Regions from separate parts of the Micrococcus sp. GPGPB33 genome, predicted to be linked through region 2. Evidence: predicted binding sites of a transcription regulator. Region 2 holds the regulator's gene; the other holds the start of a gene.

Region 1 (15,331 bases), 360 kb from region 2:
CCAGGCGCACGCCGGCGTCGGCCAGCTCGCGCATGAGGCGGGACATCAGCACGGTGTCCCCCGGGTCGTCGAGCTCGAACTCGTCGATGCACACGAGGGTGTACTCCTTGAGCTCGTCCACCGCCTTGCGGAAGGACAGGGCGCCCACGAGGTTGGTGTACTCCACGAACGTGCCGAACGCCTTGGGCCCGGGGGCCGCGTGCCACGTCGAGGCCAGCAGGTGGGTCTTGCCGACGCCGAAACCGCCGTCGAGGTAGATGCCGGCCGGCCCTGCCGCCCGCTTCTTCCCGCCGAACAGGCCGCCGAGGAACCCGCCGCCCGAACCGCCCCGGCCGAGGTCTGCCGCGAACCGGCGCAGCCGCTCCACGGCCTGTGCCTGCGAGGGGTGCGCGGGGTCCGGGATGTAGGTGTCGAAGGACACCGTGCCGAAGCGGTACGACGGGTGGAAGCCGGACAACAGCTGGTCCGGGGTGACCTGCGGCGAACGGTCGGCGAGGTGGACGATCTGAGCCACGGGACACTCCCAGGGTCGACGACGGGGATTCCGGGCCATGCTATCGGGCCGCGGACCCGACCCATGTGACCTCGCGTGTCCCGGACTGAGGGGCCCCTACCCTCTTACGTGACACCGACGTGCCGTAATCTGGCGCGCAGGGCACGGACACGGAACCCGCCGTCGTCGTGCCGCCCGCCCCGGGCCCGTGCGGGCCCGCCCCGACGCGAAGGAAGGCAGTGCCATGACCGATACCGCCGCGAAGTTCTCCGAGTACGCCCACCCCGAGAAGCTGGTGTCCACGCAGTGGGTCGCCGACCATGTCGGCGACGAGGACGTCGTGGTCCTCGAGTCCAACGAGGACGCTCTCCTCTACTCCACCGGCCACATCCCCGGCGCCCAACGCGTCGACTGGCACACCGAGCTCAACGACCCCGTCACCCGCGACTTCGTCGGCCCCGAGGCCTTCGCCGAGTTCGCCGCCTCCAAGGGGATCTCCCGGGACACCACCGTGGTGTTCTACGGCGACAAGTCCAACTGGTGGGCCGCCTACGCCCTGTGGGTGTTCACCCTCTACGGCCATGAGGACCTGCGCCTGATGGACGGCGGCCGTGACAAGTGGATCGCGGAGGGACGCGAGACCACCCGCGAGGTCCCGACCGTGGCCCGCGCCGAGTACCCGGTGATCGAGCGCGACGACCACACAGATCGTGCCGCCCGCGAGGACGTCCTGCAGGCCATCGGGACCACCCCGCTGATCGACGTCCGCTCCCGTCCCGAGTACACGGGCGAGACCACGCACATGGCCGGCTACCCGCAGGAGGGCACCCTGCGCGGCGGCCACATCCCCACGGCGGCGTCCGTGCCGTGGGCGTCCGCGGCCAACGAGGACGGCACCTTCAAGTCCCGCGCCGAGCTGGAGCAGGTCTACCGCACCGACGCCGGGCTGCGGGAGGGTGACGACGTGATCGCCTACTGCCGCATCGGCGAGCGCTCCTCCCACACCTGGTTCGTGCTCAAGTACCTGCTCGGCCACGAGGACGTCCGCAACTACGACGGCTCCTGGACCGAGTGGGGCAACGCCGTGCGCCTGCCGATCGCCGTCGGCGAAGAGCCGGGCGAGGCCCCCGCGCGCTGAGCCCCCGGCACGGCGTGGATCACTAGACTGGGACACCATGACCGAGAACCACGCCGTGCCCGCCGCCCTGGCCGAGATCATCGACGACTTCGCCGGGGTGCCCGATCCCGAGAAGCTCGAGCTGCTGCTGGAGTTCTCGGACGAGCTGCCGGCGCTGCCGGAGCGCTACGACGGCCACGAGGCCGAGATGGAGCAGGTCGTGGAGTGTCAGACCCCGCTGTTCCTGGCCGTCGAACTCGAGGGTGAGCCCGGCCCGCAGGCCCCGGTCCGCCTCTTCATCACCGCTCCCCCGGAGGCGCCCACCACGCGCGGCTTCGCCTCCGTGCTCACCCAGGGCCTGGACGGGCTGAGCGCCCTCGAGGTCGTGGACGTGCCCGAAGACATCCCCACCCGCCTCGGCCTGGCCAAGGCCCTCACCCCCTGCGCCTGCGCGGCATGTCCGCCATGCTCGGCCGCATCAAGCGCAACGTCCGCGAGCAGGCCGGGATCGCCTGAGTCCGCCGTGGGCCAGCGCAAGAAGGATCGCGGCGCCCGGCACGGGGCGGCCACGCCGGCCGTCGCCGCCCTCGAGGCCGCCGGGGTCCCGTACCGGCTGCACACCTTCGACGTGGCCCTCGACGCCGGCGGCGAGCGGTTCGGCGTCCAGGTCGCCCGGGCGCTCAGCGTGCCCGCCGACCGACTGTTCAAGACGCTGATGGTGGCGGACCCCGACGGCGCGCTCGCCGCGTGCGTGGTGCCCGTGTCCGGTCAGCTGGACCTGCGGGCCGCCGCCGCGGTGCTGGGCGTCAAGCGACTCGCCCTGGCCGATCTGGCCGTCGTCGAACGCCGGACCGGCTACGTGCGGGGCGGCGTCTCGCCCCTGGGCCAGCGCCGGCCCCACCCCGTCGTCCTGGACTCCTCCGCCCTCGACGCGGAGCTCATGTACGTCTCCGGCGGGCAACGCGGCCTGGATGTGGAGATCGCGCCCGCCGACCTCGTGCAGGTGACGGGCGCCGTCGTCGCGGAGATCGCGGCGGGCTGACGGGCCGGTCCTGCGGCGGACCGGTCAGGCGTCGTCGCGCGCCTGACGGCGCACCACGGCCATGCGCTGGCCGACGGTGACCAGGGACGCGGCGGCGAGCAGCCCCAAGGTGACGGCCAGGACGACCGGGGGCAGACCGAGGCCGGTGAGGCCGGCGACCACGAGGGTGGCCACGAGCCGTTCCGCTCGCTCGGCGATGCCCACGTGCGCGTCCCAGCCGAGGGCCTCCGCCTTGGCACGCACGTAGGAGACGAGCATGCCTAGGGCGAGGCAGGCCCCGGAGAGCGCGCCGACCGCGGGTGCGGCGCCGACGCCGAAGCCCCACAGGCACAGCCCGAGGAACACGGCCGCGTCCTGCACGCGGTCCAGGGTGGAGTCGAGGAACGCGCCCCAGCGGCCGGTGGACCCGGCCTCGCGCGCCATGATCCCGTCCACCAGGTCCGAGAACACGAACGCGGTGATGAAGAGCGTGCCCCAGAACAGGTGCCCCAGGGGGAAGAGCACGAGCGCGCCCAGGCTCACGCCGAGTGTGCCGACGACCGTCACGGTGTCCGGACTGACCCCGGCCCGCAGGAGCGTACGGGCCACCGGGGTGAACAGGCGGGTGGTGACGCCGCGCGCGTGACGGTCCAGCATCAGGCGGAGTCTCCGGCCCCCGGGCGAGGATGCTCGGCCGCGGCACGGGCGTTGGCCGCCTGGCGCGCGGCGTGGTCCCGGGCGGCCCGGTCCCAGACGTCCGCGAGGATCTGCCGGGTCTCCCCCAGGGTCTGCGACATGTTCTTGGTCCGGGCGATGATCGGCAGGAAGTTGCCGTCGCCGGTCCACCGCGGCACCACGTGCTGGTGCAGATGGGCCGCGATCCCGGCGCCGGCCACCGCCCCCTGGTTCATGCCGAGGTTGTAGCCGGACGCGCCGGCGGCCTGGCCGAGGGCGAGCATCGCCGTCTGGGTCAGCTCCGCCATCTCGGCGGCCTCCTCCGTGGTGGTGTCCGTGTACAGGGGCACGTGGCGGTAGGGGCAGACGAGCAGGTGACCGGGGTTGTACGGGTACAGGTTCAGCACCACGTAGGCGGTGCGGCCGCGGTGGACGATGAGGGAGTGCTCGTCGTCGCGCTGCGGGGCCGCACAGAACGGGCAGGTGTGCTCGTCCTTGACCTGGCCCGTCCCCTTGGACACGTACGCCATGCGGTGGGCGTTCCAGAACCGCTCGAAGGCGTCCGGGGCGCCGGGCAGCTCGAAGCCGTCCGTGGCGGCGGCGTCCGCCGACGCGCGGGCCTGCGCCCGCGCGTCGGATCCGCCGGTGCCGGGGCTGGTCATGGGGTGACCTCGCGCTCGCGCACCGCCTTCACGATGCGTTCGATCGCCTCCTCCACCGGCACGCCGTTGTCCTGGGTGCCGTCGCGGAAGCGGAAGGACACGGCGTTCGCCTCCCTGTCCTCGCCGCCGGCGATCAGCACGAACGGCGCCTTCTCCTTGGCCGCGGTGCGGATCTTCTTCGGGAAGCGGTCCGAGGAGTCGTCCAGGCGCGCCCGGATCCCCTCGGCACGCAGCTTCGCGACGACGTCGTCCAGGTAGTCGTTGAATGCCTCGGCCACCGGGATGGCCACGACCTGCTCCGGGGCAAGCCAGGCCGGGAACGCGCCGGCGTAGTGCTCGGTGAGGACGCCCAGGAAGCGCTCGATGGAGCCGAAGAGGGCGCGGTGGATCATCACGGGGCGCTGACGGGTGCCGTCGGCGGCCTGGTACTCGAGGTCGAAGCGCTCGGGCAGGTTGAAGTCCAGCTGGATGGTGGACATCTGCCACGTACGGCCGATGGCGTCCCGGGCCTGGACCGAGATCTTCGGGCCGTAGAACGCGGCGCCGCCCGGATCCGGGACGAGCTGCAGACCGGAGGCCTCCGCGACCTCGGCGAGGGTGCGGGTGGCCTCCTCCCAGATCTCGTCGGAGCCGACGAACTTCTCCGGGTCCTTCGTGGAGAGCTCGAGGTAGAAGTCGTTGAGGCCGTAGTCCTTGAGCAGGTCGAGGACGAAGTTGAGCGTGGTGGTCAGCTCCTCCTTCATCTGCTCGCGGGTGCAGTAGATGTGGGCGTCGTCCTGGGTCATGCCGCGCACGCGCGTGAGCCCGTGGACCACGCCGGACTTCTCGTACCGGTACACGGAGCCGAACTCGAACAGCCGCAGCGGCAGCTCACGGTAGGACCGGCCGCGGGAGCGGTAGATCAGGTTGTGCATGGGGCAGTTCATCGGCTTGAGGTAGTAGTTCTGCCCCTGGCGCGTGATCTCGCCGGTCTCGGGATCACGGACCTCGTCGATGTGCATGGGCGGGAACATGCCGTCCGCGTACCAGTCGAGGTGGCCGGACACCTCGTAGAGGTGCTGCTTGGTGATGTGCGGGGTGTAGACGAACTCGTAGCCGGCCTCGGTGTGGCGCCGACGGGAGTAGTCCTCCATCTCCTTGCGGATGATGCCGCCGCGCGGGTGGAACACGGGCAGGCCGGAGCCGAGCTCGTCCGGGAAGGAGAAGAGATCCAGCTCGGCGCCGAGCTTGCGGTGGTCGCGGCGCTCGGCCTCGGCGAGGCGCTCCTGGTAGGCCTTGAGGTCGTCCTTGCTGGCCCAGGCGGTGCCGTAGATGCGCTGCAGCTGCTTGTTCTTCTCGTTGCCGAGCCAGTAGGCGGCGGCGGAGCGGGTGAGCGCGAAGCCGTTGCCGATGAGCTTGGTGGAGGGCAGGTGCGGGCCGCGGCAGAGGTCGCACCACACGGCGTCGCCGGTCTTGCGGTCCACGTTGTCGTAGATGGTGATCTCCCCGGCCCCGACCTCCACGGAGGCGCCCTCGCCGGCGGTGTCCGCGGCGTCCTTCTTGCCGAGCAGCTCGAGCTTGTAGGGCTCGTTCGCCATCTCGGCGCGGGCGGTCTCCTCGTCCACGACGCGGCGGCGGAAGGTCTGGCCGGACTTCACGATCTTCTGCATGAGCGAGGAGATCTGCTTGAGGTCCTCGGGGGTGAAGGGCTCGTCGACGTCGAAGTCGAAGTAGAAGCCGTCCGTGATGTACGGGCCGATGCCGAGCTTGGCGCCCGGGCGCAGCTGCTGCACGGCCTGGGCCATCACGTGGGCGGTGGAGTGCCGCAGCACCTCGAGTCCCTCGGGCTCCGTGATGTCCACCGATTCGACGGACGCGCCGGCGGGGATCTCGCGGGCCAGGTCCCAGAGCAGGCCGTCCACCCGCATCACGGCGGTGGTCGGCTTCTCGCGGAAGAGGTCGAGGCCGGTGGTGCCGTGCGTCACCTCCCGCAGCTCTCCGTCCACGGTCAGCAGGATGTTCTTCGGCTCCGACACGGTGCTCCTTCGAGGTCTGGCTTCGGGATCGGTGGCGTACGGGGGCCACCGTCGGCCGCGTCCCATTCTAGGGGCGCGGCCGGACGGCGGGGCACGGAGGCGAGCGGTCTCATCTGTCCGGGGTGGGCAGCAGCTCCCACGTCTCCGGGTGGGGCACCGGGATCGGGGTGTGCTCCGGCGCGGGCCGATCGGGTGCCGTGCGGCCGGGGCGGGCCCCGCCGGCCGGTCCGACGTCGGTACGCACCTTCACGGGCCAGCCGCCCGTGCCGTGGTGCGGGATGTCCGGCAGGGGCTGCGCCCCGGTGCCCGCCCGGCCGCTGCGGCGCGCGGCGGCGGCTCGGCGGTCCGCCGCGAGCCAGTCCCGCCACTGCTGCCGGGTGGCGTCCAGGTAGTCGGGGTCCGGGAGCGTCTCGGGCCGGTGCAGGTCCCAGGCGCGCACGGCCTGGACGGACACGGCCCGGTCGCCGGTGCGCCGGACGGTGCCCTCGATCAGCAGGAGGCGGGCGGAGAAGAGCATCTCCCCGGAGGCGTGCTGGGCCTCGGTGAAGAAGGAGGCGTCCACGCATCCGGTGCCGTCGTCCACGGAGAGGAACACCACCCGCTTGCCGCTGCGCATGGGCGGGGTCTGGGTGGCCACGCGCACCCCGGCCACGAGCACCCGGGACTGCGTGCGCAGCCCGAGCAGGTCCTTCGCCCGGGTGACGCCGAGCGCGTCCAGGTACGGGGCGTGGGAGTCCATGAGGTGGGCGGTGACGTCCAGGGCGGTGAGCTCCAGCTCGGTGCGGACCCGGGCGGCCGGGGCCGGGTCCGGGAAGAGCGGGGCGAGGGCGGTGAGCTCGGTGTCCGGCAGGTCCAGGGCCAGCTGGCCCTCCACCTGCCGTGGACGGGCGGACCGCGAGCGCGGGGCGGTGCGGCCGGGGGCGGTGCCGCGGGTGGTGGAGTGCTGGAGTTCGAGGTGGTGGACGAGGTCGGTGCGGGAGGCGCCGCCGGGTGGGAGGAGGCAGTCGAGGGCGCCGAGCTGGGCGAGGCGTTCGAGGTTGCGGGCGGTGGGGCGGGCGCGGTCGCGGACGTCGGCGAGGGAGCGGTAGGGGCGGCCGGCGTCGAGGCGGTCGGTCTCGGCTTCGCTGAGTCCGGAGAGGCTGGTGAGGGGCAGGCGGATGCCCCAGCGGCCGGGGGCGCCGTCGTCGACCTCGGGGTGGGCGGGGACCCACTCGACGTGGACGTGGCGCGAGGAGGCGTTGACGTCCACGGGCAGGACGGGGATGCCCATGCGGCGGGCCTCGGCGACCATGAGGCGGGCGGGGTACATGCCGGGGTCGTGTTCGAGGATGGCGGCCATGAAGGCGGCGGGGTGGTGGGTCTTGAGCCAGGCGGAGTGGTAGGTGGGGACGGCGAAGGCGGCGCCGTGGGCCTTGCAGAAGCCGAAGGAGCCGAAGGCGGAGAGGGTGGCCCAGACCTCGTCGATGACGTCGAGGGAGTAGCCGCGGGCGAGGGCGCCGGTGCGGAAGGCCTCTTCGACGAGGTGTTCCTGCGGGCCGCCGAGGAGGCGGCGGTGCTCGTCGGCGCGGGCCAGTCCGCAGCCGGTCATGACGTCCATGGTGCGCAGGACCTGTTCGTGGAAGACGGTGACCCCGTGGGTCTCGGCGAGGACGGGCCGCAGGTCGGGGTGCGGGTAGTGGGCGGGTGCCCAGCCGTGCCGCTGTTCGAGGAAGGGCCGGACCATGTCGGACTGCATGGGGCCGGGGCGGAAGAGGGAGATGTCCACGGTGAGGTCGTTGAACTCGCGGGGGGCGAGTTTGCCGACGAGTTCGCGCTGGCCCGGGGACTCGATCTGGAAGCAGCCGAGGGTGTGGGTGGTGCGGATCATCGCGTAGGTGGCGTCGTCGTCGAGGGGCACCTGTTCGAGGTCGATGCGCTCGCCCGTGGTGCGTTCGACCTCGGCGATCGTGTAGGCGATGGCGGACTGCATGCGCACGCCGAGGATGTCGAGCTTGAGGAAGCCCATGGGGTCCATGTCGTGCTTGTCGAACTGGCTCATGGGCAGGCCCATGCCGGAGGGTTGGACGGGGGTGCGGTGCAGCAGGGTGGCGTCGCCGAGGATGACGCCGCAGGGGTGCATGGAGATGTGGCGGGGCAGGCGGTCGAGGCGTTCGGTGAGGTCGACGAGCAGGTCCAGCTGGCGGTCGCCCTCGGCGCGGCCGGACTCGATGCGGCGGGAGAGGCCGCCGAGTTCGGGCATGCGCTGGAGGGCTTCGCGGAAGTTCGAGGCGGAGAAGCGCCAGAGCTGCTTGGCGATGGCGTCCACCTCGGGTTCGGGCATGCCGAGGGCGAGGCCGGCGTCGCGGACGGCGCCGCGGGCCCGGTAGGCGTTCTGCATGCTCATGAGGGTGGTGCGCTCGGCGCCGAAGCGTTCGACGACGGCGTGGTAGATCTCGTGGCGGCGGGCGGACTCCACGTCGATGTCGATGTCCGGGAGGGTGGAGCGGTCGGTGGAGAGGAAGCGCTCCATGATCAGGCCGTTGGCCATGGGGTCGACATGGGAGATGCGCAGGGCGTGGTTGACGAGGGAGGAGGCGCCGGAGCCGCGGGCGGCCACGCGGATGCCCATGCCCTCGATGAGGTCGACGACGGCGGCCACGGTGAGGAAGTAGGAGGAGAAGCCGAGTCGGGTGATGATGCCGAGCTCGTGCTCGGCGCGGTCCTGCAGGTCCCGGGCCGCCTGGCTGGTGCCGGGGAGGCCTCCCCCGGTGTGGAGGTGGGGGTAGCGGGCGAGGAGGCCGGTGCGGGTGCGCTCGCGCAGCACGTGCTCCGGGGGCCGTCGATGCCGATGACGGCGGCCTCCGGGACGCGGGGCACGCCCCAGCCGAGGTCGGTCTCGGGGTCGAGTGCGCAGGCCTCGGCGAGGCGGCGGGTGGCCTCGAGCAGGGGGGCGGGGCGGTCGTCGGCGGCGAAGGCGATCTCGTGGGCGATGCGGTGCATGGCGGCGGTGGACTTGAGCCAGCCCTGCCCGTTGGGCTGCAGGTCGTGGAGGGCGTCGAGGGAGCTGAGGGCACGGACGGCGTCGAGGACGTCCGCGGTGGCGGCACCGTCCGGGGCCGCGTAGCGCACGGCGTTGGTCAGGACGGCGGGGATGCGGGCCTGGCGGGCGGCGCGGAGGGTCTTCACGGCGTGCCCGGTGTCGAGGCGTCGGCCGGGGGCGGAGAGGTGGGTGACGACATCGGCGTGGGGGCTGCCTGCGGGCAGGGCCGCCTTCCAGCGGCGCAGGGCGGTGAGGCCGGCCGCGTACCGGCGGCGGGCCAGGTGGCGGCCGACGTCCGAGTCCGGGCCGAGGAGGACGAACAGCTCGGGGGTGGGCGGGTTGTCCCGGTTGGCGGCGGTGGGGACACGGCCGGCCGCCGCGGCGGCGAGCTCGGCGACGCTGGCCCACGGGCTGCCGCCCGCCGCTCCCCCGGTGGTGCGGGCGTGGGCGGCGGAGACGAGCTCGCACAGGGAGCGGTAGCCGGAGCCATGACAGCCTCCTCGGGCGAGCACGACCACGCGGCCGGCGTCCTCGTCCTCGCTCCACCGGACGGCCAGGTCCACGCCCACGATCGGGGTGATGCCGTGGCGCAGGCAGGCACCCACGTGTTTGGCCATGCCGTAGAGCCCGTCCCGGTCGGTGCAGGCCAGCAGGTCCATGTCCGCGGCCGCGGCGGCGGCCACGAGGTCCTCGGGCCAGCTGACCCCGTAGTGGGCGCTGAACGCGGAGGCGACGTGCAGGTGGGCGAAGGGTGCGGCGGTGCGTCCGGCCGCGGCGGCCCGGCTCATGCCGACCGCCTCAGGTCCTGGGCGTGCTCGTGGACGCGCACGAGCCGCCACCGGCCGGAGTCCAGGTGGTGGGCGACGTCGAGGGTCTGCAGGGGCGCGGCGCCGGCCCGGGCCAGGCGGACCTGCAACCGCCACATCTCGTGGTCGACGAGACCGGCGCCGCGGCCCTTCTCCGCGCGGACCTCCTCCGCCCACCAGCGGCGCCGCTCGAACCAGCGCACGGGGCGCTCTGCGAGGACGTAGTCCCGCCCGTTCCAGCGCAGCCCCTGCGGGGTGCCGTCTGCCCCGCACTCCACCGCCACCGACTGTGTGAGGACTCCCATTCTGCTTCTCTCCCTGTGCACTGCTGACCGGACCGACGACGGGGTGCCGTCGGGCGATGGGAGCGCGGCCCGTCCGGCGGACCGGACGCGGGGAAGAAGTGGGAAGGTGGGGCCGCACACCCGATCGTACTCGAACATGTGTTCGAATGCGATGGGTGCGAACGTAGGGCGCCCGCCGGACACGTTAAGGACGCATCGCCCCAGACGGGCGAGGCCGGGAACGCCCTTTTCGTGAGGCCGGCTGGCCGAGTCCTGGCCGTAGGCCTCAAACCCGACCTTGGGGCGCACACGCACGAGAAAATCGTCTCTTGGGCCGGAAGAAGTGCGCCGGCACGGTCCTGTGGACAATGCGAGCAGGACCACAATCCGTCTGCGTATACTCCGAACCAACCGGGCCTCGCATGCCACGGGCACCGCGTTGCGGGATCAGCGCGGGAGGCGCGGACACACGACGGACGTCCAGTTGGAGGGGAAATGTCTCTCACCGCACCCGGGCGCGCCCTGCGCCGCCACCGATTCGCCCAGGCCGGCACGCTCAGCGTGGCCTTGGCGCTCGCACTGACCGCCTGTGGCGGGCAGTCCGAGCCCGCCGAGTCGTCGACGACGTCACCCTCGTCCGCCAAGCCCGCCGTCGAGACGTCCGCGCCCGCGAGCACGAGTGAGACCGCAGGCGTCAGCTCATCCCCCACGGCCACGGAGAGCGGGTCCGGCGAATACGTGCCCGCGTCTGCCGACGGCCCCGCGCGGAACGTGCCCAAGCCGGAGATGCCCGCCGCCATGAAGGAAGAGACCAAGGAGGGCGCCGAGGCGGCAATTCGCTATTTCTGGGAGGCCATTTACTACACTGACCAGACCGGAGAAACCGCTGATTTTGATTCGACATACAGCGAATACTGCGAGCTTTGCCAAGCCGTATCCGACTCAACTGCCCAGCACTACAAAGAAGGTGGCTGGTCGACGGGAGAGCACACCTCGATCAAATCGTTGACTCTCACCCCGTCAGAGTTTGGCTACACCGCTACTCTTGTTCGTGACGCATCCGCTGTAGAGGTCTTCGACTCACAGGGCGTTAGAGACGACTCTGCCAGTGGGGTGGAAACTCACGACGAGACCTGGCTGGCCGACGTAGTCTACGAACCCTCCAAGGGCCACTGGGTGATCGATGAGATGCAAAATCACCAGGATGCTCAATAATGCCTTCCATCTCGCGTATTTTGATTGCGATAGTAACTGCTTGCATTGCCCTAACGCTGATTCAAGCGCCATCGGCACACGCACAGCGCGCGAAGCCCTGCACCGATGTTCCCATTAGTGGCAAGCGAGAAGACGTCGAATTTAGGATTCGAACGCAGTGCAAGAAACAGTCGCGAACACAGCCCCCTCAGCCGGCCTCCGAACCGGTATCCGAAGTTGCCGCTCCAGGAGCCAGAGAAAAGCCGGCAATCGAGCAGCGCACTGTAGACGCCTGTTTTCCGAATCAAGAGAATAATTCCGATTTTGGGACGTGTCGCGAACAGACCGAGGCCTTTTGCCCAGAAGGGGCATGGGTACGTGAGCAGTTCGTCGACACAACTCGCCCAGATAGGGATCCCTATTACAGCCGGCCGGAATGCGTTACTGCGGGTTCGCCAGCCCCAGCAGCAGACGGCGCCCCGCCCGTGTCCATCGACGAGGTCCGCACGCTCCTCGTGCTGGAGCCTGAGATCCGGTCGGACAACGGCGGACGCGGGATCCGCAATGCGGAGACCAACTTCTACGCAGACGCCGAAACACGCACGCTCGTCACCACCCTCAACGGGGTCGAGGTCGAACTCCGCGCCACGCCGGTGAGCTTCCACTGGGATTACGGGGACGGGTCCCCCACCAAGACCACCTCGGTCGCAGGCCAGAGCCAGCCGGAGTTCAACGTCCCCACCCCCACGAGCCACGTGTACGAGGACACCGGGCAGTACACGGTCCGCCTCACCACCGTGTACATCGGCGAATACCGGGAGGCCGGGGGCGAGTGGGTGCTCATCCCAGGCACCATCAGCCTCGACTCGGCCCCCGTCACCGCGAACATCTGGCGCACCATCACCCGCAATGTCGCCGATGACTGCAGCGTCGACTCCTCAGCCTGGGGCTGCACCGGCCCCATCGAATCCGCTCCGGCCGGCTGAGCACAGACCGCGGGGCGGCCGACGGTCTCCCGTCCACCGCCCCGCGGCCCACTCATCGGCCGGGTGTGTCAGACCCGGCGCACCCGCCCCCGGGCCGTGAGCACGAGTCCCGCACCGAGGGCCGCGAGCGCTCCGAGCGCACCCGCCGGAACTTCACGCCCGGTCTCGACCGTGTCCGGGGTCGTGTGGGTCTCCTCCCCGCCCGTTCCCTCCCCCGGTTCCTCCCCGGCCACGGGAGCCGGAGTGTCGACGGGCTCCTGCTCGGCGGGCGGCACCGGGTCCGCCTCGCCGGGAGACGGGGCGTCCTCCCCCGCCGGCACGTTCAGGGCCCAAGGCTTCTGCCCGTCCGCGAGCAACTCGACGAGCGCGAAGACGTCGGACCGCGCCGCGTCCTGGGTGATGATGACGTCCTCACTCTTGGTCATCCCGTCCAGCGACCAGTCGAGGACGAGGCGGTCGTCGGTCGGGTATGTCGCGTCGGCGAGGTAGTGAAACCCGGTGAAGGAGTCCACCGTGGTGTCGCGCCAGAGGGCACCCCAGCGCGGACCCCACGAGAGTTCCGCGACCGCCGCGTCGTCGCCCAGGCCTTCGGACCGGAACGGCAGCAGCACGCCCGACTCGGCGTGCTCCAGCGTGAAGAACCACTCGGGGTTGTCCCCGAACACGGGGTCGGCCAGGCTGTGCTCCCCCCACGCGTAGACGAGCCCGGCAGAGGGGCCTCTGTTGCCCTCCGGAGTGCCGGCGGCCTCATCGTAGAGGGCGGCGGCCACCGGGGTGCCGTCCACGGACAGGGCGAACAGGAGATGGCCGTCTCCGGCCTCGCCGTGGCACCCCTCCGAAAGATGCGGCGCTCATACCGGCCCGGTGACACCCACGCTACGCAGAGCCCATTCTCAGGGGGAGTTCAGAACGGTCTCGGATCCGTCTCGATCCGATCACGATGCCGCGGCACCGCGTTCCCGCGCCTCACGGGCAGGTCATCCCCGTCGCCCCGTCCTTCAGAGCAGCGTTCCCTGATGCTCTCTCATCTCCTGGATCAGCTCCGGCCCGTTGTTCCGCACGTTCCCCACGGCGCCCCCCACGGGCCGCAGCGACCAGCCCGCCGCGACGTCGTACGCGCCGGCGCACACCTCGCCCACGAGGGCGTCGGCTTCTTCTGCGGACCCGAGCGTGTCCGGGGCGAGCCACCGGTCCATCGCCTCGGCGTCCATGGGCACGGGCATCCGGTCGTGCAGCTGGCCGAGTGCGGCGAGCACCGGATCGTCGTCGTCCGCGTCGGGCGCGGCCATGGTGAGGATCGTCGTCGAGAGGACCCAGGCGTCCTCCCCCGCGGCCTTGGCCTCGGGGTCCTGCCACCACTCGTACAGGCCGGCGAACCAGATGACCGGCCCCTCGCCGTCCCCGGCCCCGGCCGGGTGCACGTAGTAGGGCTGCTTCTTCGCGGCCCGCCCGTCGGGACCCTTGGCGCCAGGCTCCGGCGTCTTCCACTCGTAGTAGCCCTCCACCGGCACGGCGCAGCGTCGAGCGCGGACGGCGGCCCGGAACGTCGGCTTGGAGGCCACGGTCTCCGAGCGCGCGTTGAACGCACGGGACCCCACGGACAGCTCCTTCGCCCACGGCGGCACCAGGCCCCAGCGTGCCACGTGGATCCGCCGGGTCACTCCGGCGCCGACGTCGTCCGCATGCGCCACGAGGATCGGCACCTCGGCTGTCGGCGCCACGTTCCAGCTCTGGCGCAGCACCAGCTCCTCATTCGTCTCGGCATCGCCCAGGGCCACCAGGTCGCTCGTGGCGCGGGCCATCACGTAGCGGCCGCACACGTCAGCGGTCCCTCCCGTCCCGGCCACGATCGACATACATCCACGCGATGCCGAGGGCGAAGCCCATCATCGCGCAGCCGAGCACAGTGCCCCAGGGACTCTCGGTGCCCAGTCCGAACACCACTCCCAGGCCGACGCCGATCAGCAGCCCCACCAGCGGGATGCGCCACTGAGCGAGCGTGCCGGCACCGGCCGGAGCCCCGGCTGGAGCCTCCGGAGCCTCGTACGCCTCGTCCTCGTCTCTGCCATGTCCTGCCACGGTTCGCCCCTCCGTTCACATCGGTGTTGCGGGTCAGGTTGCAGTCTCCCCCGGCCGCCATGGTGACGCCATACACCAGGCCCCCCGGCTGCTCACCGATGCGTCGCACAGGGTCCTGTGATGGGATGGGCAGAACGAGCCCGCCCGCCGCGCCGCCTCACGCATGCGCGGCCTCGGGCAGATCCCCACCACCAGGAGGAACAACGTGTCCCAGAAGGTCCGCGGCGTCGTCGCCATGGCGAAGGACGCCCCCGTCACCATCGAGACCATCGTCATCCCCGATCCGGGACCCGGCGAGGCCGTCGTCGACATCAAGACCTGCGGCGTCTGCCACACGGATCTGCACTACCAGCAGGGCGGGATCGGCGACGAGTACCCGTACCTGCTCGGCCACGAGGCCACGGGTGTGGTCTCCGCGATCGGCGAGGGCGTCGACCACGTCCAGGTCGGCGACACCGTGATCCTCAACTGGCGCGCCGTGTGCGGCGAGTGCCGCGCGTGCCGCAAGGGCGAGCCGAAGTACTGCTTCAACACCCACAACGCGACCCAGAAGATGACCCTGGAGGACGGCACGGAGTTGTCCCCGGCCCTGGGCATCGGGGCGTTCGCGGACAAGACGCTCGTCCACGCCAAGCAGTGCACCAAGGTCGACGGCGTCGACACTCCCGAGGAACAGGCCGCGGTCGGCCTGCTCGGATGCGGGATCATGGCCGGCATCGGCGCGGCCATCAACACCGGCGAGGTCAAGCTCGGCGAGTCCGTGGCCGTGATCGGCTGCGGCGGCGTCGGCGTGGCCGCGATCGCCGGGGCGAAGCTCGCCGGCGCCACCACGATCATCGCGGTGGACATCGACGCCAAGAAGCTCGCGAAGGCCGAGGAGCTCGGCGCCACCCACACCGTGAACTCGAAGGACGAGGACCCCGTGGAGGCCATCCGCGCGGCGACCGGCGGCTTCGGCGCCGACGTGGTCATCGAGGCGG
Region 2 (15,331 bases):
GATCGTGGCGCTCTCCGGTGCGGACACCGTGGTGGTGGACTCCGAGCTCGCCCCGTCTCAGCGTCGCGCGCTGGAGGACGTGGTGCGGGTGAAGGTGATCGACCGGACCGCGCTGATCCTGGACATCTTCGCCCAGCACGCGAGCTCGCGTGAGGGCCGCGCCCAGGTCGAGCTCGCGCAGCTCGAGTACCTGCTGCCGCGCCTGCGCGGCTGGGGCGAGTCCATGTCCCGGCAGGCCGGCGGCCGTGCCGCCGCCGGCGAGGGCATCGGCTCCCGCGGCCCCGGCGAGACCAAGATCGAGCTGGACCGCCGCCGCATCCGCACCCGCATGGCGAAGCTGCGCCGGGACATCGCCGGGATGAAGCCGGCCCGGGAGGCCAAGCGTGCCAACCGTCGTCGCAACCGGGTGCCGTCCGTGGCGATCGCCGGGTACACCAACGCCGGGAAGTCGTCCCTGCTCAACCGCCTCACCCACGCCGGGGTGCTCGTGGAGAACGCCCTGTTCGCCACGCTGGACCCCACCGTGCGCAAGGCCATGACGCCGGACGGCATCGGTTACACCCTCTCGGACACGGTCGGCTTCGTGCGGAACCTGCCCACGCAGCTGGTCGAGGCGTTCCGCTCCACCCTCGAGGAGGTCGCGGACGCGGACGTCATCCTGCACGTCGTGGACGGCTCGCACCCGGATCCCGAGGGCCAGATCGCCGCGGTGCGCTCCGTGTTCGCGGAGGTGGACGCGCACCGGATCCCCGAGATCATCGTGCTGAACAAGGCGGACGCCGCGGACCCGGCCGTCATCGCCCGGATCCGGTCCAAGGAGCCCCACGCCGTGGTGGTCTCCGCGCGCACCGGCGAGGGCATCGACGAGCTCGAGCGCGCCATCGCGGCCACCATCCCGCGGCCGGACGTGCGGCTCGAACTGCTGATCCCGTTCACCCGGGGTGAGCTGGTCTCCCGCCTCCACTCGGCGGACGCGGAGATCCTGGCCGAGGGTTACGAGGAGGGCGGCACCCGCCTGTCCGTGCTGGTCCGTGAGGACATCGCGCCGGACTTCGCCGAGTTCGTCGTGGAGGCGGACGCGTCGTGAGCGAGGAGGAGCAGGAGGCCGGGGCGGGCGGCGCGCAGCCGCGCACGGAGCACGAGCGCGAGGCGCTGCGCCTGCTGGATGCCGCGGTCCAGGCCACCGGCGGCCAGCACCGCGCGGGACAGCGGGAGATGGTGCTGCAGGTGGCGCGCGCCCTCGAGTCGCGCCGCCACCTGCTCGTGCAGGCCGGCACCGGCACCGGCAAGTCCCTGGCCTACCTGATCCCCGCGATCCAGCACGCGATGACGCAGGAGGACCCCGTCGTCGTCGCCACGGCCACGCTCGCGCTGCAGGCCCAGATCATGAAGCGGGACGCCCCCCGGCTGGTCGAGGCGCTCAAGGACGAGCTGCCTCGCGAGCCCGTCGTCGCCCTGGTCAAGGGCCGCTCCAACTACCTGTGCCGGCACAAGGTGGACGGCGGCTACCCCGGGGACGAGGGCGAGGAGGCCCTCTTCACGGTCGCCGACGACGGCGGGATGATCGGCTCCGCCACGGACGGCGCCGCCGGGCCCTCCTCCCTGTTGGGCAAGGAGGTGATGTACCTGCGGGCGTGGGCGGACCAGACCGAGACCGGTGACCGCGACGACCTCGAGGTCCCCGTCACCGACCGCGCGTGGCGGCAGGTCTCCGTCTCCGCAGTCGACTGCCTCGGCGCGTCCCGCTGCCCCCAGGCCGAGGAGTGCTTCTCCGAGCGGGCCCGCGCGGACGCGGCGGACGCGGACGTCGTGGTCACCAACCACGCGATGCTCGCCATCAGCGCCTTCGAGGGGCTCGCGGTGCTGCCGGCGTACTCGGCCGTCGTCGTGGACGAGGCCCACGAGCTGCAGGACCGGGTGACCGGTGCGGTCACCGGGCAGCTGTCTGGGTCGATCGTGCACGGCGCCGCCACCTCGCTGCGCCGTCACACCACCGTGGCCGTGGAGGACCTGATCGAAGCCGGGGCGGCCCTGGACCGCGCGTTCACGGACACCCCGTCCGGCCTGATCGCCGCCGGCCCGGACGAGGTGCAGGAGCAGGCCCTCACCGGCGTCCTCACGGCCGCGCGCCAGTGCCTGTCCGACCTCGGCCAGGACAAGGACAAGGAGGCCGACGCCGACGGCGGACGGCAGATGGCGCGCTCGCGGATCCTCGAGGTCCTCGAGGTGGTGGAGCGCATGCTCGCCGCCCGGCCCGAGGCCGACTTCCCCGAGGTGCTGTGGGCCACCCGCCCCGGCCACTTCGAGCCCGGCGTGGGCTGGCAGCCGGGGGACGAGACCGACCCGCCCCAGCTCTACGTGGCCCCGCTCTCGGTGGCCGGCAAGCTGCGGGAGGGCCTGTTCGGCAAGGCGACGACGGTGCTCACCTCCGCCACGCTCACCGTGGGCTCGGGGGAGCGCCGGTTCGACTCGGTGGCCGGCGACGTGGGCCTGGCCGGTCCGGACGCCCCGAAGTTCGAGGCCCTCGACGTCGGCAGCCCCTTCGACTACCCGCGTCAGGGGGTGCTCTACGTGGCCCGGCACCTGCCCCGGCCCGGCAGGACGGCCTCGCCGGAGTCCCTGGATGAGCTCGAGGCGCTCCTGAGGGCGTCGCGGGGCGGGGCCCTCGGCCTGTTCTCCTCGCGCCGGGCGGCCGAGGACGCCGCCGCCGAGATGCGCCGTCGGCTCGGGCCGAAGACCACGATCCTGTGCCAGGGGGACGCGACCCTCTCCGCCCTCGTGCGCCAGTTCTCCGAGGAGCCGGACACGTCCCTGTTCGGGACCATGAGCCTGTGGCAGGGCGTGGACGTGCCGGGGAACTCGCTGCGGCTCGTGGTGATCGACCGCATCCCGTTCCCGCGGCCGGACGACCCGCTCTCCCAGGCCCGCACCCGGGACGTCGCCCGGCACGGCGGCAACGGGTTCATGCGGATCTCCGCCACGCATGCGGCCGTGCGCATGGCCCAGGGCGCCGGGCGCCTCGTGCGCTCCGTGACGGACCGCGGCGTGGTGGCCGTGCTGGACCCCCGCCTGGCCACCGAGCGGTACGGCGGCTACATCACGAGCGCCCTGCCGGACTTCTGGCGCACCACGGACCGCGACGTCGTCCGCGGGGTGCTGGCACGGCTCGCCTCGGGCGATTGACCTCGCTCGGCCTCGGGCCGTCGGCCCGGCCGGAGGGAGCGGGTCAGAGCGAACGCAGGACCGTGACGACCCGCCCCATCACGGTGGCGTGATCGCCGAGGATGGGCTCGTAGGCCGTGTTCTGGGGGAGGAGCCAGGTGTGCCCGTCGCGGCGGCGGAAGGTCTTCACGGTGGCCTCGTCGTCGAGGAGGGCCGCGACGATGTCGCCATTCTCCGCCGTGTCCTGCCGGCGCACCACCACCCAGTCGCCGTCGCAGATCGCGGCGTCCACCATCGAGTCGCCCGTGACGCGCAGCATGAACAGCTCGCCCTCGCCCGTGAGGCGTCGCGGGATCGCCATGACGTCCTCGACCTGCTGCTCAGCCAGGACCGGGCCGCCCGCCGCGATGCGGCCGACCCAGGGGACCGGCACGCTGTCCGCCTCGTCTGCGCCGGTGTGCCACGCGGGGATCGCGGAGACCCGCGACGACGGCGCAGCGGTGGGGGAGGCGGCCTCGCCCAGCGGGGTGCCGTCCACGTCGAGCAGCACCTCGAGGGCACGCGGGCGTCCGGGGTCGCGCCGGATGTAGCCGTGCCGCTCGAGACGGCCCAGCTGGTGCGTGACGGAGGAGAGCGAGGCCAGGCCCGCGGCGTCGCCGATCTCGCGCATGGAGGGCGGGTAGCCGTGGTCGGCGATCGCGTCCCGGATGGTCTGCACGATCCGCCGCTGGCGGTCGGTGAGCGGCGCGCGCGCCGCCGGCTGATCGTCGGTGGTGCTCATGGCTGCCGTCCGTTCTCCCGGGGTGATGGTGGCCGGACTCGTGTTCCGGCGTCCGGCTGCCGTCCGGACGCTTACCGTGTCCGCCCCCGCTGGTTGCCTGTGTCTTGGCGGTCCCGGGGCGTTCCGGGGCGTCCGTGCATGGCCTCGAGCCTAGAGGAGAGCCGCCTCTCCTTCAAAGATATGTTCGATCTCGTCGTGGCATGTCTCGAACACCTGTGCTAGAAAGGCATTCGAACGGATTCGAACACATGTTCGATCACCTGGAGGGCATCCGCCCCGGAGGAGGACACCATGACGCTCACCACCGCCCAGTTCGCCGGCTCGCCCGCGACGGCGCGGCCGCGTCCGGCCACCATCCGTCTGACCCGCCGCGGCCGCCTCGTGCTGCGGGGGATCCCCGTGATCGCCGCGGCCGTGGCCGCCACGCTGGCGGCCGCCTTCTTCCTGGGTGTGCTGCTGTCGCCCGCCGCGGTGTCCGCGGACACCGCGGGGCCCGCCACCCAGTCCGTCACGGTCATGCCCGGGGACAGCCTGTGGACCATCGCCACCACGGTGGCTCCGGAGGCGGACGTCTACGAGGTGATCGCCACGATCGACGAGCTCAACGGGCTCGAGGGCCGGGCCCCCGCGCCGGGCGAGGAGCTGTTCGTCCCGGCCACGCGGTGACGCACGGCGGGCCTCGCCCTCCACGCTTCCTAGACTGGCGGCCATGACCGACCTCAGCTCTCTGCCCCTGCGTGAGAACCTCCGCGGCCTGAGCCCCTACGGCGCCCCCCAGCTGGACGTGCCGTACATGCTCAACACCAACGAGAACACGCATCCGGTGCCGGAGGAGGTCGCCACCGCCATCGCCGAGCGGGTCGCGGCCGTCGCCGGGGGCTGAACCGCTACCCGGACCGCGAGTTCACGGGGCTGCGACGTGCGCTCGCCGGCTACCTCGGCCACGGCCTCACGGCGGACCACGTGTGGGCCGGAAACGGCTCCAACGAGATCCTGCAGCAGATCCTCCAGGCCTTCGGCGGCCCCGGGCGGACACTGCTGAGCTTCCTGCCCTCGTACTCCATGTACCCGCTGCTGGCCGGCGGCACGGACACCGTGTTCGTGGACGGCGGCCGTGCCGAAGACCACACCCTCAGCGCCGAGCACGCGGCGGCCATGGTGCGGGAGCACCGTCCGCACGTCGTCTTCCTGGCCTCGCCCAACAACCCGACGGGCACCGCCCTGGACCTGGCGACCATCGAGGCCGTGTACGCCGCGCAGGCGCAGAACGAGGCCGCCGGCGGGCCCGGCGCCATGGTCGTCGTGGACGAGGCCTACGCGGAGTTCGCCCTCGCCGGCACCCGCTCCGCCCTCACCCTCCTGCCCGGCCGTGAGCGGCTGATCGTCACGCGCACCATGTCCAAGGCGTTCGCCCTGGCCGGCGCGCGCCTGGGCTACCTGGCCGCGGACCCCGCCGTCGCCGACGCCCTGCGCCTGGTGCGCCTGCCGTACCACCTCTCCGCGGTCACGCAGGCCACGGCGGAGGCCGCCCTCGATCACGTGGACGCGCTGCTGCGCACCGTGGAGGACATCAAGGCCCAGCGCGACCGCATCGTCTCCACCCTGCGCGGCCTGGGACTGAGGCCCTCGGTGTCCGACTCGAACTTCGTCTTCTTCGGTCACCTCGAGGACGCGTCCGACGTGTGGCGCCGCCTGCTCGACCGCGGCGTCCTCGTGCGGGACGTCGGCATCCCGCACCACCTGCGCGTCACCGCCGGCACCGAGGCGGAGACGACGGCGTTCCTCACCGCTCTCGCGGAGGTCCTCGGCGAGACCGGGGACCGGTCCTGAGGCGTCACCGGAGTCTCGGCGTCCGCCCGGCTCCCTAGGATAGGGACAGCGCGCGCGGCGCCCCGGCCCGCCGGCACCGGCCGCGCGCACCCGCATCCCCCCGCACCCGTCCCGGACCGGTGCGGACCCAGCCCGAGGAGGACCCGTGGCAGCCGAGTTGATCTCCGGACGCCGTGCGCGCATGACGCGCACCACGAGCGAGTCGGACGTGTACGTCGAGATGGATCTGGACGGCACCGGCCGCGCTGAGATCTCCACCACCGTGCCGTTCTACGACCACATGCTCACCGCGCTGTCCCGGCACTCCCAGATCGACCTGACGGTCCGTGCCACCGGGGACACGCACATCGACGTGCACCACACGGTCGAGGACGTCGCCATCACCCTGGGCGAGGTGCTCAAGACCGCGCTCGGGGACAAGTCCGGCATCCGCCGCTTCGGCGAGGCGTCCGTGCCGCTGGACGAGGCGCTGGCGCGCGCCGTCGTCGACGTCTCCGGCCGGCCGTACCTCGTGCACGAGGGCGAGCCCGAGGGCCAGCAGTACCACCTCATCGGCGGGCACTTCACCGGTTCCATGACCCGCCATGTGTTCGAGTCGATCACGTACCACGCGGCGATCTGCCTCCACATGGACGTCGTGCGAGGCCGGGATCCGCACCACATCGTCGAGGCGCAGTTCAAGGCCTTCGCCCGCGCCCTGCGCGCCGCCGTCGAGGACGACCCCCGCATGACCGGCGTGCCCTCCACCAAGGGCGCCCTCTGATGGCCCGCCCCACCACCGTCCCCGGCGTGCGGCCGCGCGTCGCCGTCCTGGACTACGGCTCGGGCAACGTGCACTCGGCGCTGCGTGCCGTGGAGCGGGCCGGCGCGGAGGTCGAGCTCACGCGCGATCCGCAGGCCGTGCAGGAGGCCGACGGGCTGCTCGTGCCCGGCGTCGGGGCGTACGCGTCCGTGATGCGGGCACTGACCGAGGTCGGCGGCACCCGCTGGATCGGCCGCCGCGTGGCCGGGGGCCGACCCGTCCTCGGCATCTGCGTGGGCCACCAGATCCTCTTCGACGCCGGCGTCGAGCACGGCGAGCGCACCGCAGGCATGGGGGAGTGGCCGGGTGTCGTCGCCGAGCTGCCCGCCGAGGTCCTGCCCCACATGGGCTGGAACACCGTCCGGCCGCCCGAGGGCAGCGCCCTCTTCGCGGGCATCGAGGACGAGCGGTTCTACTTCGTCCACTCCTACGGCGTGCTCGAATGGGAGTTCGACCAGACGATCTCCGCCATGCGTCCGCCCCAGGTCACCTGGGCGCACCACGGCGCGGACTTCATCGCCGCCGTGGAGAACGGCCCCCTGTCGGCCACGCAGTTCCACCCCGAGAAGTCCGGGGACGCCGGGCTGCAGCTGCTGCGCAACTGGCTGGAGACCCTCTGATGCCCTACTGGTCCGTCCTCTACCTCGCCCTCGGCGGGCTGCTGCTCGGCGCCGCCTGGTCCATGCGCACGCAGAAGGCGCCGCTGTGGGCCATCGTGATCGTCCTCGTGCTGGCCGGCATGGCCATCGCCGCCTCCTTCCTGACCGTCGGCGCCTGACCGCGCCGGCCGCCCCACCCGAGAGGAACCCCATGACCCCGAACGCCCCCGCCCTCGAGCTGCTGCCCGCCGTCGACGTCCAGGACGGCCAGGCCGTCCGCCTCGTCCAGGGCGAGGCCGGCAGCGCCACCTCGTACGGCGACCCGGTCACCGCCGCCCTGGACTGGCAGCGCGCCGGCGCGGAGTGGATCCACCTCGTGGACCTGGACGCGGCCTTCGGTCGCGGTGACAACCGCGAGGTCATGCGCCGTGTGGTGGAGGAGATCGGCGTGAAGATCGAGCTGTCCGGCGGCATCCGCGACGACGCCTCGCTCGAGAACGCCCTCGAGATGGGTGCGGCGCGCGTGAACCTGGGCACCGCCGCCCTCGAGGACCCGGACTGGACCGCGCGCGTCATCGAGCGCTTCGGCGACCGGGTGGCCGTGGGCCTCGACGTGCGCGGCACCACGCTCGCCGCCCGCGGCTGGACCAAGGAGGGCGGCGACCTCTGGGAGGTGCTCGCCCGCCTCGAGGATGCCGGCTGCGCCCGCTACGTGGTCACCGACGTCACGAAGGACGGCACGCTCAAGGGGCCGAACACGGAGCTGCTCGCCCAGGTCTGCGCGAAGACCGCGAAGCCGGTCGTCGCCTCGGGCGGCATCTCCTCCCTCGAGGACGTTGCCGCGCTCGCGGCCATGACCGGCCAGGGCGTCGAGGGCGCGATCATGGGCAAGGCGCTGTACGCCGGCCGCTTCAGCCTGGAGCAGGCGCTGGCCGTCGCCGGCGGCGCCACGGTGGAGCAGGCGCGCTCCGAGCAGCCCGGCCCGGTCGCCCCGTGACGGGCTCGCACGACGACGGCGGCCTGGCCCGCGACGACGGGCTCGGTCCGATCGACGAGACGGTCGCGGTGCCGCATCCGGCGGCCCGGGAGCTGCCGGGGCACATCCGGGCCGCACTCGACCGCATGCGGGAGAAGACCGCGGGCGAGAACACCGCGGACACCGCGGGCGTCCCGTGGCAGGGCCGTGACCTCTCCGGCCCCGGCGTGGACGGCTCCGCGAACCCGTTGCACGTGTTCGACGAGGACGACGGCACCAGCCCGGCCGAGTGGACCGCCGTCATGTCGGCCCTGACGGACGGCTCCGCCGGTGAGCGGGAGGTGACGGAGGTGCTCGCGCGCATCCGCGTGTTCGCCGCCGTCGTGCCCACCCTCGCCGGGGACGAGGACGACGTCCACGACCACGCCGACCACACCGGTCACGAGCACGACGTCGCGGCGCACGGGGACAAGGCCGCGGACGTGGCCCTCGTGACCATGCGCGCGCCGGACGGCCGGCAGGCGCTGCCGGTGTTCACGAACGTGCCCGCGCTGACGGCGTGGAACCCGGTCGCCCGACCCGTGGCCGTGTGGCTGCCGCGTGCCTGCCTGTCCGCCGTGGACGAGGGCTGTGAGCTCGTCGTCATCGACGCCGGCGCCGAGCACACGTACGTGGTGCGACGCCCGGCCGTGTGGTCGCTCGCCCAGCAGAGGGAGTGGACCCCCGCCTATCGGGACCAGGAGATCGCGGACGAGATCGCCGAGGTCGCCGACCTGGTCCCGAACCTGCTCAACCTGGGCCTCGCACCCGGGTCGGGGGTGGCCACGCACACGGGCTCCGGCGCGGTGATGAACGGAGGCGGGGCCGGGCCCGAGCTGCAGATCGTCGCGATGCCCACCCGGGACGCCGACGCGGCCGGGGTGCGCCTGATGACGGCCACGCTCAAGACCCTCCTGGCAGACCTGCCGCTGCTGGCCGAGCGGGCCGACTCCGTGGAGATCACGGTCCGCCGACCCTGATCGGTCGCCCGGCCTGTCCGGTACCGTTGAGGGGGAGGAGGGCCCGTGGTGGCCCCACCCCATCCTGGAGGCCGTGCGCCGCGCGCCGGCCCCATGCCTCCCATCCTCCGAGGAGTACCCATGAGAACCAGAACCTTGACCGGCGTCGCCACCGCGGCGCTGGGCGCGGTGGTGGTGGCCGGTGCCGGCCCCGCCCTCGCGCAGACCACGCTCACCCAGGGCTCGGCGATCACCGCGCCGGCCGGGGCGTGCAGTCTGACCATCGTCGACGACGCCACCGCCTACACCGCGGCCCACTGTGGTGCGGGCCAATGGCAGATCGGCTCGACCGTCCGCGACGTCGACGGCACCGCGATCGGCACCGTCTCGGCACTGCCCGGCGATTCGGGCGTGGACGCGGTCCGCGTGGCCCTGGCCGACGACGTCGACGTCGTGGGCGACTGGTCCACGCGGCCGGCCTCGTCCATCGGTGTGGGCGAGACCGTCTACACCCACGGCTCGTCCGTGCCGCTGGGCGCGCCGAACACCGTGTCCCACACGCAGACCTTCGAGGCCGCCACGGTCTGCGACGACGCGTACGCGGATCAGGTTGCCCTCGACACCGCCTCGACCTACGCCGGCGACTCGGGCGGGGCCGTCTATGACGCCCAGCAGCGGGTGGTCGGGGTCATCTCGGGCATCGCCCCGGTGACCTTCGACGCCGAGGGCAACGTGGTGGGCTGCGACGCCCAGGCGATGTCCTCGATCATGGTCCCGGTCGAGTCCCTCGACGCGCTGGACGCCTCCGCGGCGCCCGCCGCCGAGACCGCCGCGGCCGCGGAGACCGCTCCGGCCGCCGAGACCGCCCCGGCGATCGCCGACGTCGCGGGCCCCGTGGCCGACGAGGACCTGCCCACCGGCGGCGAGCCCGCCGTGGACGAGTCCGAGCTGACCGAGTTCACGCCGGCTGAGGAGGAGGCCATCGCGGCCGAGCTCAAGGCCCGCGCCGAGGCCGCCGCGGAGGAGGAGGCCGCCGAGGCGGCCCCCGCTGCTGAGGCCCCGGTCGCCGAGGCCGCTGCGCCGGGCGTGACCGACGTCGTGGCCGCGCCCGCCGAGGGTGTCGCCTACGGCACCCAGGTGGTCGCGCAGACGGATCAGGGCGGCTTCGCCTCCGTCACCGTCACGGCCTACGACGCCGACGGCACGGTCCTCGGCCAGGACGGCCTGGACCTCACCGGCGAGTACCGCGCCTGGCTGCCCGTGCCGGCCGAGGTGCCCGCGGGCGGCTCCGTGGTGGTGACCGTGGTCGACGCGGCCGGTGCCGCCACGGACGCCACCGTGACCCTGGGCGGTCAGCTGGTCGGCTGATCGATTCCGCCCCGAACGACACGACGGGGCCCGGTGATCCCGCACGGATCACCGGGCCTCGTCATGTCCCGGGGCCGGGGCGACCCCGGCCAGGTGGGGACGTGGTCAGCACAGCCCCTCGAGCCGCCGCCCCAGGCGGGAGAAGATCCGGGTGAGGGACTCCGCCTCGCCCGGCGCCAGGTCGCCGAGGAAGAGCTCGTCCACCTGCCGGGCGTGCTCGATCGCGGCGCGCCGGAAGGCGGACCGGCCCTCGTCGGTGAGGACGGCCTCGAAGCCCCGCCGGTCACAGGCCACCGGGCGGCGGTCGATCAGGCCGCGGGCCACGAGCGTCTTCACCTGGTAGGTGATGCGCGACGGGGAGAAGACCATCCGGGACGCCAGCTCTCCCAGCCGGAGCCGGCCCTCGGGGGACTCGTAGAGGAGCAGCAGCAGGTTGTAGTCGGCCAGCGACATGCCGCAGTCCTGCTTCAGGCGGCGCTCCACCACCTCCGTGAGCATCTGGGTGGCCTCGAAGTAGGCGCGCCAGGCGCGCTTGGGCGGGTCCACCGGGCGGTGCGCCTCCGATGCGGAGCCGAACCAGCCGCCGTCGGGCTCCGCCGGCGCCGCGTCCTGCGCGGCGGGCTCAGGGGCCGGGGTTGAGGAGCTGCTCAAAGGGGGTCACCTCCAGGTCGATGTCCGCGGGCGCGGCGGCGCGTGCCCGCGGGGGCGGCTCAGGGTGATCTCGGCCAGGTCGCGTCCGGCGGCCCGGATGCGGGACTGCAGCGGGTCGGTCCGCATCGAGGCCTGCACGCCGGCCGCCTCGCCCCAGTCGTCCGAGGCCGCGAAGACCGCGGTCGGCACGATGCGGGCCTTGAGGTAGGCGAACAGCGGCCGCATGGCGGTGTCGATCATGAGCGAGTGGCGGGCGGTGCCGCCGGTGGCGCCGAGGAGCACGGGCACCCCGACGACGGACGTGGGCTCCGCGAGGTCCCAGAAGGACTTGAACAGGCCCGAGTAGGAGGCCTTGTACGTGGGCGAGACCGCGATGACGGCGTCGGCCTGGGCGACCTCGTCCAGGGCGGCGCGCAGGGCCGGGGAGATGGCGAAGGTCACCAGGGCCTGCGCGATGTCCACGGCGAGCTCCCGCAGCGTGATCAGGTGGATCTGCGGGACCACGCCGTGCTCGGAGAGCGCCGCCGAGGCGGACTCCGCCATGCGTTCGGCGAGCATGCGGGTCTGGGACGGGTCCCCGGACCCGCCGGAGACCACGGCGAGGTGCCGGGCCTGCGGCGTGAACGGGGCGGAGGCATCGGGGGCGCCGGGGGTGGTCACTGCGCGGCACCGCCCTTCGCGGCATCGGCGGTGGCGCGCTGCTCGGCGGCCGCCGCGCGGTCGAGCTGGGCCTGCGATCCCTCCTTGCCGCCGGGCACGGGAGCCTCGCCGCGGCGGGCGCGTGCCACGAGGAACTCGTGGGTCGGGGCCGCCGGGACGTCGTCCGGCTTCAGAGCGTCGAACTCCTTGCGCAGCACGGGCAGGACCTCCTCGCCGAAGAGGTCGATCTGCCGCAGGACGGTGTCCGTGGGCAGGCCGGCGTGGTCGATGAGGAACATCTGACGCTGGTAGTCGCCCACCCAGTCGCGGAACGTGAGCGTGCGCTCGATGACCTGCTGCGGCGAGCCGACCGTCAGGGGCGTCATCCTCGAGAAGTCCTCGAGGGACGGGCCGTGGCCGTAGACCGGCGCGTTGTCGAAGTAGGGGCGGAACTCCGCCACGGCGTCCTGCGAGTTCTTCGCCATGTAGGCCTGGCCGCCCAGGGCCACGTACGCCTGATGGGCCTTGCCGTGGCCGTAGTACTCGTAGCGCTGGCGGTACAGGCGCACCATCTGGATGACGTGCTCCTTGTTCCAGAAGATGTTGTTGTGGAAGTAGCCGTCGCCGTAGTAGGCGGCCTGCTCGGCGATCTCGGGGGAGCGGATGGAGCCGTGCCACACGAAGGGGGCGACGCCGTCCAGGGGCTGCGGGGTGAGGGTGAAGTCCTGCAGCGGGGTGCGGTGGTTGCCGCTCCAGTCCACGGTCTCCTCATGCCACAGGCGGTAGAGGAGGTTGTAGTTCTCCACGGCGAGTTGGATGCCCTGGCGGATGTCCTTGCCGAACCACGGGTACACGGGGCCGGTGTTGCCGCGGCCCATCGTCAGGTCCACGCGACCGTCGGCGAGGTGCTGCAGGTACGCGTAGTCCTCGGCCAGACGCACCGGGTCCATGGTGGTGATCAGGGTCGTCGCCGTGGAGAGCTGGAGGGTCTCGGTCTGCGCGGCCAGGTAGGCCAGCAGCGTGGGCGGGTTGCCCGGGGCCACGAAGGGCGGGTTGTGGTGCTGGCCGGTCGCGAACACCTCGAAGCCCGCCTGCTCGGCGTGGCGGGCGATCTTGACGGTGTCCTTGATCCGCTGATGCTCGGTGGGGGCGGTCCCGTTCGTCGGATCGGCGGTGATGTCGCCGATCGTGAAGACGCCGAACTGCATGGTGTGCTCCTCAGTGTGCCCGGGGGCGGGTCTCACGGTGCCGGCCGCGCCGTCGCCGTGTTCTTCAAAAATGAACTATACCGCACAACGAGCCGCCCCGTCCTGAATATTCCGCAGGGCCCGACACGGCAGACTGGTCCCATGAGCCCCGCCTTCGACGCCGGTCGCCTCGCCCACACGGACGTCCTCATCCTGCAGCAGGTGACGAGCTTCCTGTCCAACGACATCCAGGTGACGGACCCGGACGGGCGCACCGTCGTCTCGGTGGTCACTACGGGCGGGGGCCTGGGCCGAATGCTGATGGGGAACCGCAGCTTCGACGTGGTCGACGGTGACGACGGCCGCGTGCTCTTCCGCCTCGCCGACCCGGCCACGTTCGGCCGCGACCGCTTCGCGATCCTGGACGCCGACGGGCTGCCCTTCGCCAACCTCGTCCGCCAGATCGCGTTCCTGCGGACGTCCGTGAACGTCGAGGTCGTGGACGGCACGTGCTTCGCGGTGACCGGCGACCTGTGGGACCACGACTACGCCATGACCGTGGGCCAGCAGCCGATCGCCCGCGTGACCGCGCGGTTCGGAGGCGTCATGAACGCCCTGGCCGGGCGCTCGCGGTACGAGATGCGCCTGGACCCCGGCATGCCGCCCGTGGTGCGCTGCGCCGTGCTCGGCACGGCCATCGCCCTCGACCTGATCCGGGCCAAGGACCGGCGCAGCAACGGCTGAGTCCGCCGAGCGCGCGGCCGTCTCGACGGCGCCTCCGGGGCGTGCCTTGACCCCTCCCGTAGGATTCGACGGTGGACTTCGGAGCGTACGGACGGCTGTTGCAGGACCCTCGGATCCGCCATCTGCTGGCGGTGGGGTTCATCGCCCGCTTCCCGCACACCGCGGCCGGGGTGATCCTCACCCTGCACGTGGCGCTCACGCTGGGCCTGGGCTACGGCCAGGCCGGCCTGGCTGGGGCGGCGATGACGCTGGGCATCGCGGTGGGCTCGCCGTGGCGGGGCCGCGTGGTGGACGCGAAGGGGCTGCGCCGTGCACTGCTGCCCTCCGTGATCGCGGAGGCCGTGATCTGGCCGATCGTCCCGTGGCTGCCGTTCTGGCCGATGCTCCTGGCCGTGTTCCTGGGCGGCGTGTTCTCACTGCCGATCTTCTCCGTCGTCCGGCAGGGACTCGGCGTGCTCACCCACGGCAAGGACCGGCAGACGGCGTTTGCCCTGGACTCCATCGTCACGGAGACGATCTTCATGATGGGCCCGGCGCTGGGCGCCGTCGTCGCGGCCACGTGGTCGAGTGCCCTCGGCCTGACCATCGTCGGCCTCTCCAGCGCGCTGGGCGGCATCCTGCTGATGTGGTTCAACCCGCCGACACGGTCGAGTCAGCTGGCCGTCGTCGGACCGGCGACCGAGGATCCCTACACCGAGGAGCAGGACCGTCAGGAGGCGATCGCCCAGGCGGTGACCGCCGCGCCCATGCACGTGGAGATGGCCGCCCCCAGCCTGGCGACCGGTGCGCTGCCGGCCATCACGGAGGCCATCCCCCTGGTCACCGGGTCGCTGCCCGTCATCGCCGCGGACGGCTCCGGGCCGACGACGGCGCCGCGCCGGGCCCGGGCCGAGCGGCTGCGGCAGTGGCGGCGGACCCACTTCTCCTGGGTCGGGCCGGAGGTGCTCGGTGTGCTCGTGGTGTCGATGGCGGCCGGGATCGTCATGGTCGGCACCGAGGTCTCGATGGTGGCCGAGCTGGAGTCGCAGGGCGCCGCGGCGTCGGTGGGTCTGGTGTACGCGTTCTGGTGCGGCGCCTCCGCCGTGGGCGGGCTCTTCTATGGGGCCTGGGGCCGCCAGGTGCACCCGTACCTGCTGATGGCGCTGTTCGCCGTGGCGACGGTGCCGCTCGCGCTCGTGGACGGGGTGTGGGCGCTCGCGCTGGCCTCGATCCCCTCGGGTCTGCTGACGGCGCCGACCCTGGCCTCGGCCTCGTCCCGGCTCTCGCACCTCGTGGTGGAGGAGCGGCGCGGCGAGGCGATGGGCTTCTACGGCTCGGCCATGACCGCCGGCGCCGCCATGGGCGCCCCGCTGGCCGGCGTGTTCATCGACGGCGTCGCCCCGTCCGCGGGCTACGTGTTCGCGGCGGCCGCGGGCTTCGTGCTCGTGCTGCTGGCCGCCCTGGCGACGGTGATGCGCGGGCGGCGTCCCGCCTGAGCCGGACCCGCTCCGCGCGTCAGGCCAGGAGCTCGTGGATGCGGCGGACCAGCACGGCGGTGAGGTCCGCGTCGAAGTCCGCGGTGGAGGAGTTCATGAACAGGTGCCGGTCCGTGTCG

Evidence for each region. The regulator LexA, encoded in region 2, represses DNA repair genes until DNA is damaged. The targets are predictions, from matches to a motif close to TCGAACANNTGTTCGA.
Region 1: the regulator LexA is predicted to act here: its motif matches at 10,244-10,259, upstream of POD19_RS10070 (DUF6504 family protein).

The regions. Positions count from the first base shown of each region.
Region 1 covers NZ_JAQMWO010000002.1:2,117,146-2,132,476, forward strand. The annotation lists gene zapE (cell division protein ZapE) at 1-514, opposite strand, end outside; gene POD19_RS10035 (sulfurtransferase) at 738-1,631, shown strand; partial or broken gene POD19_RS10040 (SufE family protein) at 1,669-2,126, shown strand; gene POD19_RS10045 (aminoacyl-tRNA deacylase) at 2,134-2,652, shown strand; gene pgsA (phosphatidylinositol phosphate synthase) at 2,677-3,288, opposite strand; gene POD19_RS10055 (HIT family protein) at 3,288-3,968, opposite strand; gene thrS (threonine--tRNA ligase) at 3,965-5,983, opposite strand; partial or broken gene POD19_RS10065 (DNA polymerase III subunit alpha) at 6,093-9,790, opposite strand; gene POD19_RS10070 (DUF6504 family protein) at 9,787-10,113, opposite strand; gene POD19_RS10075 (DUF6318 family protein) at 10,588-11,307, shown strand; gene POD19_RS10080 (PKD domain-containing protein) at 11,772-12,272, shown strand; gene POD19_RS10085 (hypothetical protein) at 12,341-13,057, opposite strand; gene POD19_RS10090 (SOS response-associated peptidase) at 13,271-14,092, opposite strand; gene POD19_RS10095 (hypothetical protein) at 14,094-14,351, opposite strand; gene POD19_RS10100 (S-(hydroxymethyl)mycothiol dehydrogenase) at 14,557-15,331, shown strand, end outside.
Region 2 covers NZ_JAQMWO010000002.1:2,475,913-2,491,243, reverse strand. The annotation lists gene hflX (GTPase HflX) at 1-1,087, shown strand, start outside; gene POD19_RS11790 (ATP-dependent DNA helicase) at 1,084-3,183, shown strand; gene lexA (transcriptional repressor LexA) at 3,227-3,943, opposite strand; gene POD19_RS11780 (LysM peptidoglycan-binding domain-containing protein) at 4,235-4,609, shown strand; partial or broken gene POD19_RS11775 (histidinol-phosphate transaminase) at 4,653-5,773, shown strand; gene hisB (imidazoleglycerol-phosphate dehydratase HisB) at 5,955-6,536, shown strand; gene hisH (imidazole glycerol phosphate synthase subunit HisH) at 6,536-7,195, shown strand; gene POD19_RS11760 (hypothetical protein) at 7,195-7,353, shown strand; gene priA (bifunctional 1-(5-phosphoribosyl)-5-((5-phosphoribosylamino)methylideneamino)imidazole-4-carboxamide isomerase/phosphoribosylanthranilate isomerase PriA) at 7,386-8,171, shown strand; gene POD19_RS11750 (SseB family protein) at 8,168-9,169, shown strand; gene POD19_RS11745 (trypsin-like serine protease) at 9,290-10,516, shown strand; gene POD19_RS11740 (MarR family winged helix-turn-helix transcriptional regulator) at 10,622-11,167, opposite strand; gene POD19_RS11735 (CE1759 family FMN reductase) at 11,174-11,827, opposite strand; gene POD19_RS11730 (LLM class flavin-dependent oxidoreductase) at 11,824-13,014, opposite strand; gene POD19_RS11725 (LURP-one-related/scramblase family protein) at 13,156-13,737, shown strand; gene POD19_RS11720 (MFS transporter) at 13,809-15,212, shown strand; gene POD19_RS11715 (dienelactone hydrolase family protein) at 15,232-15,331, opposite strand, start outside.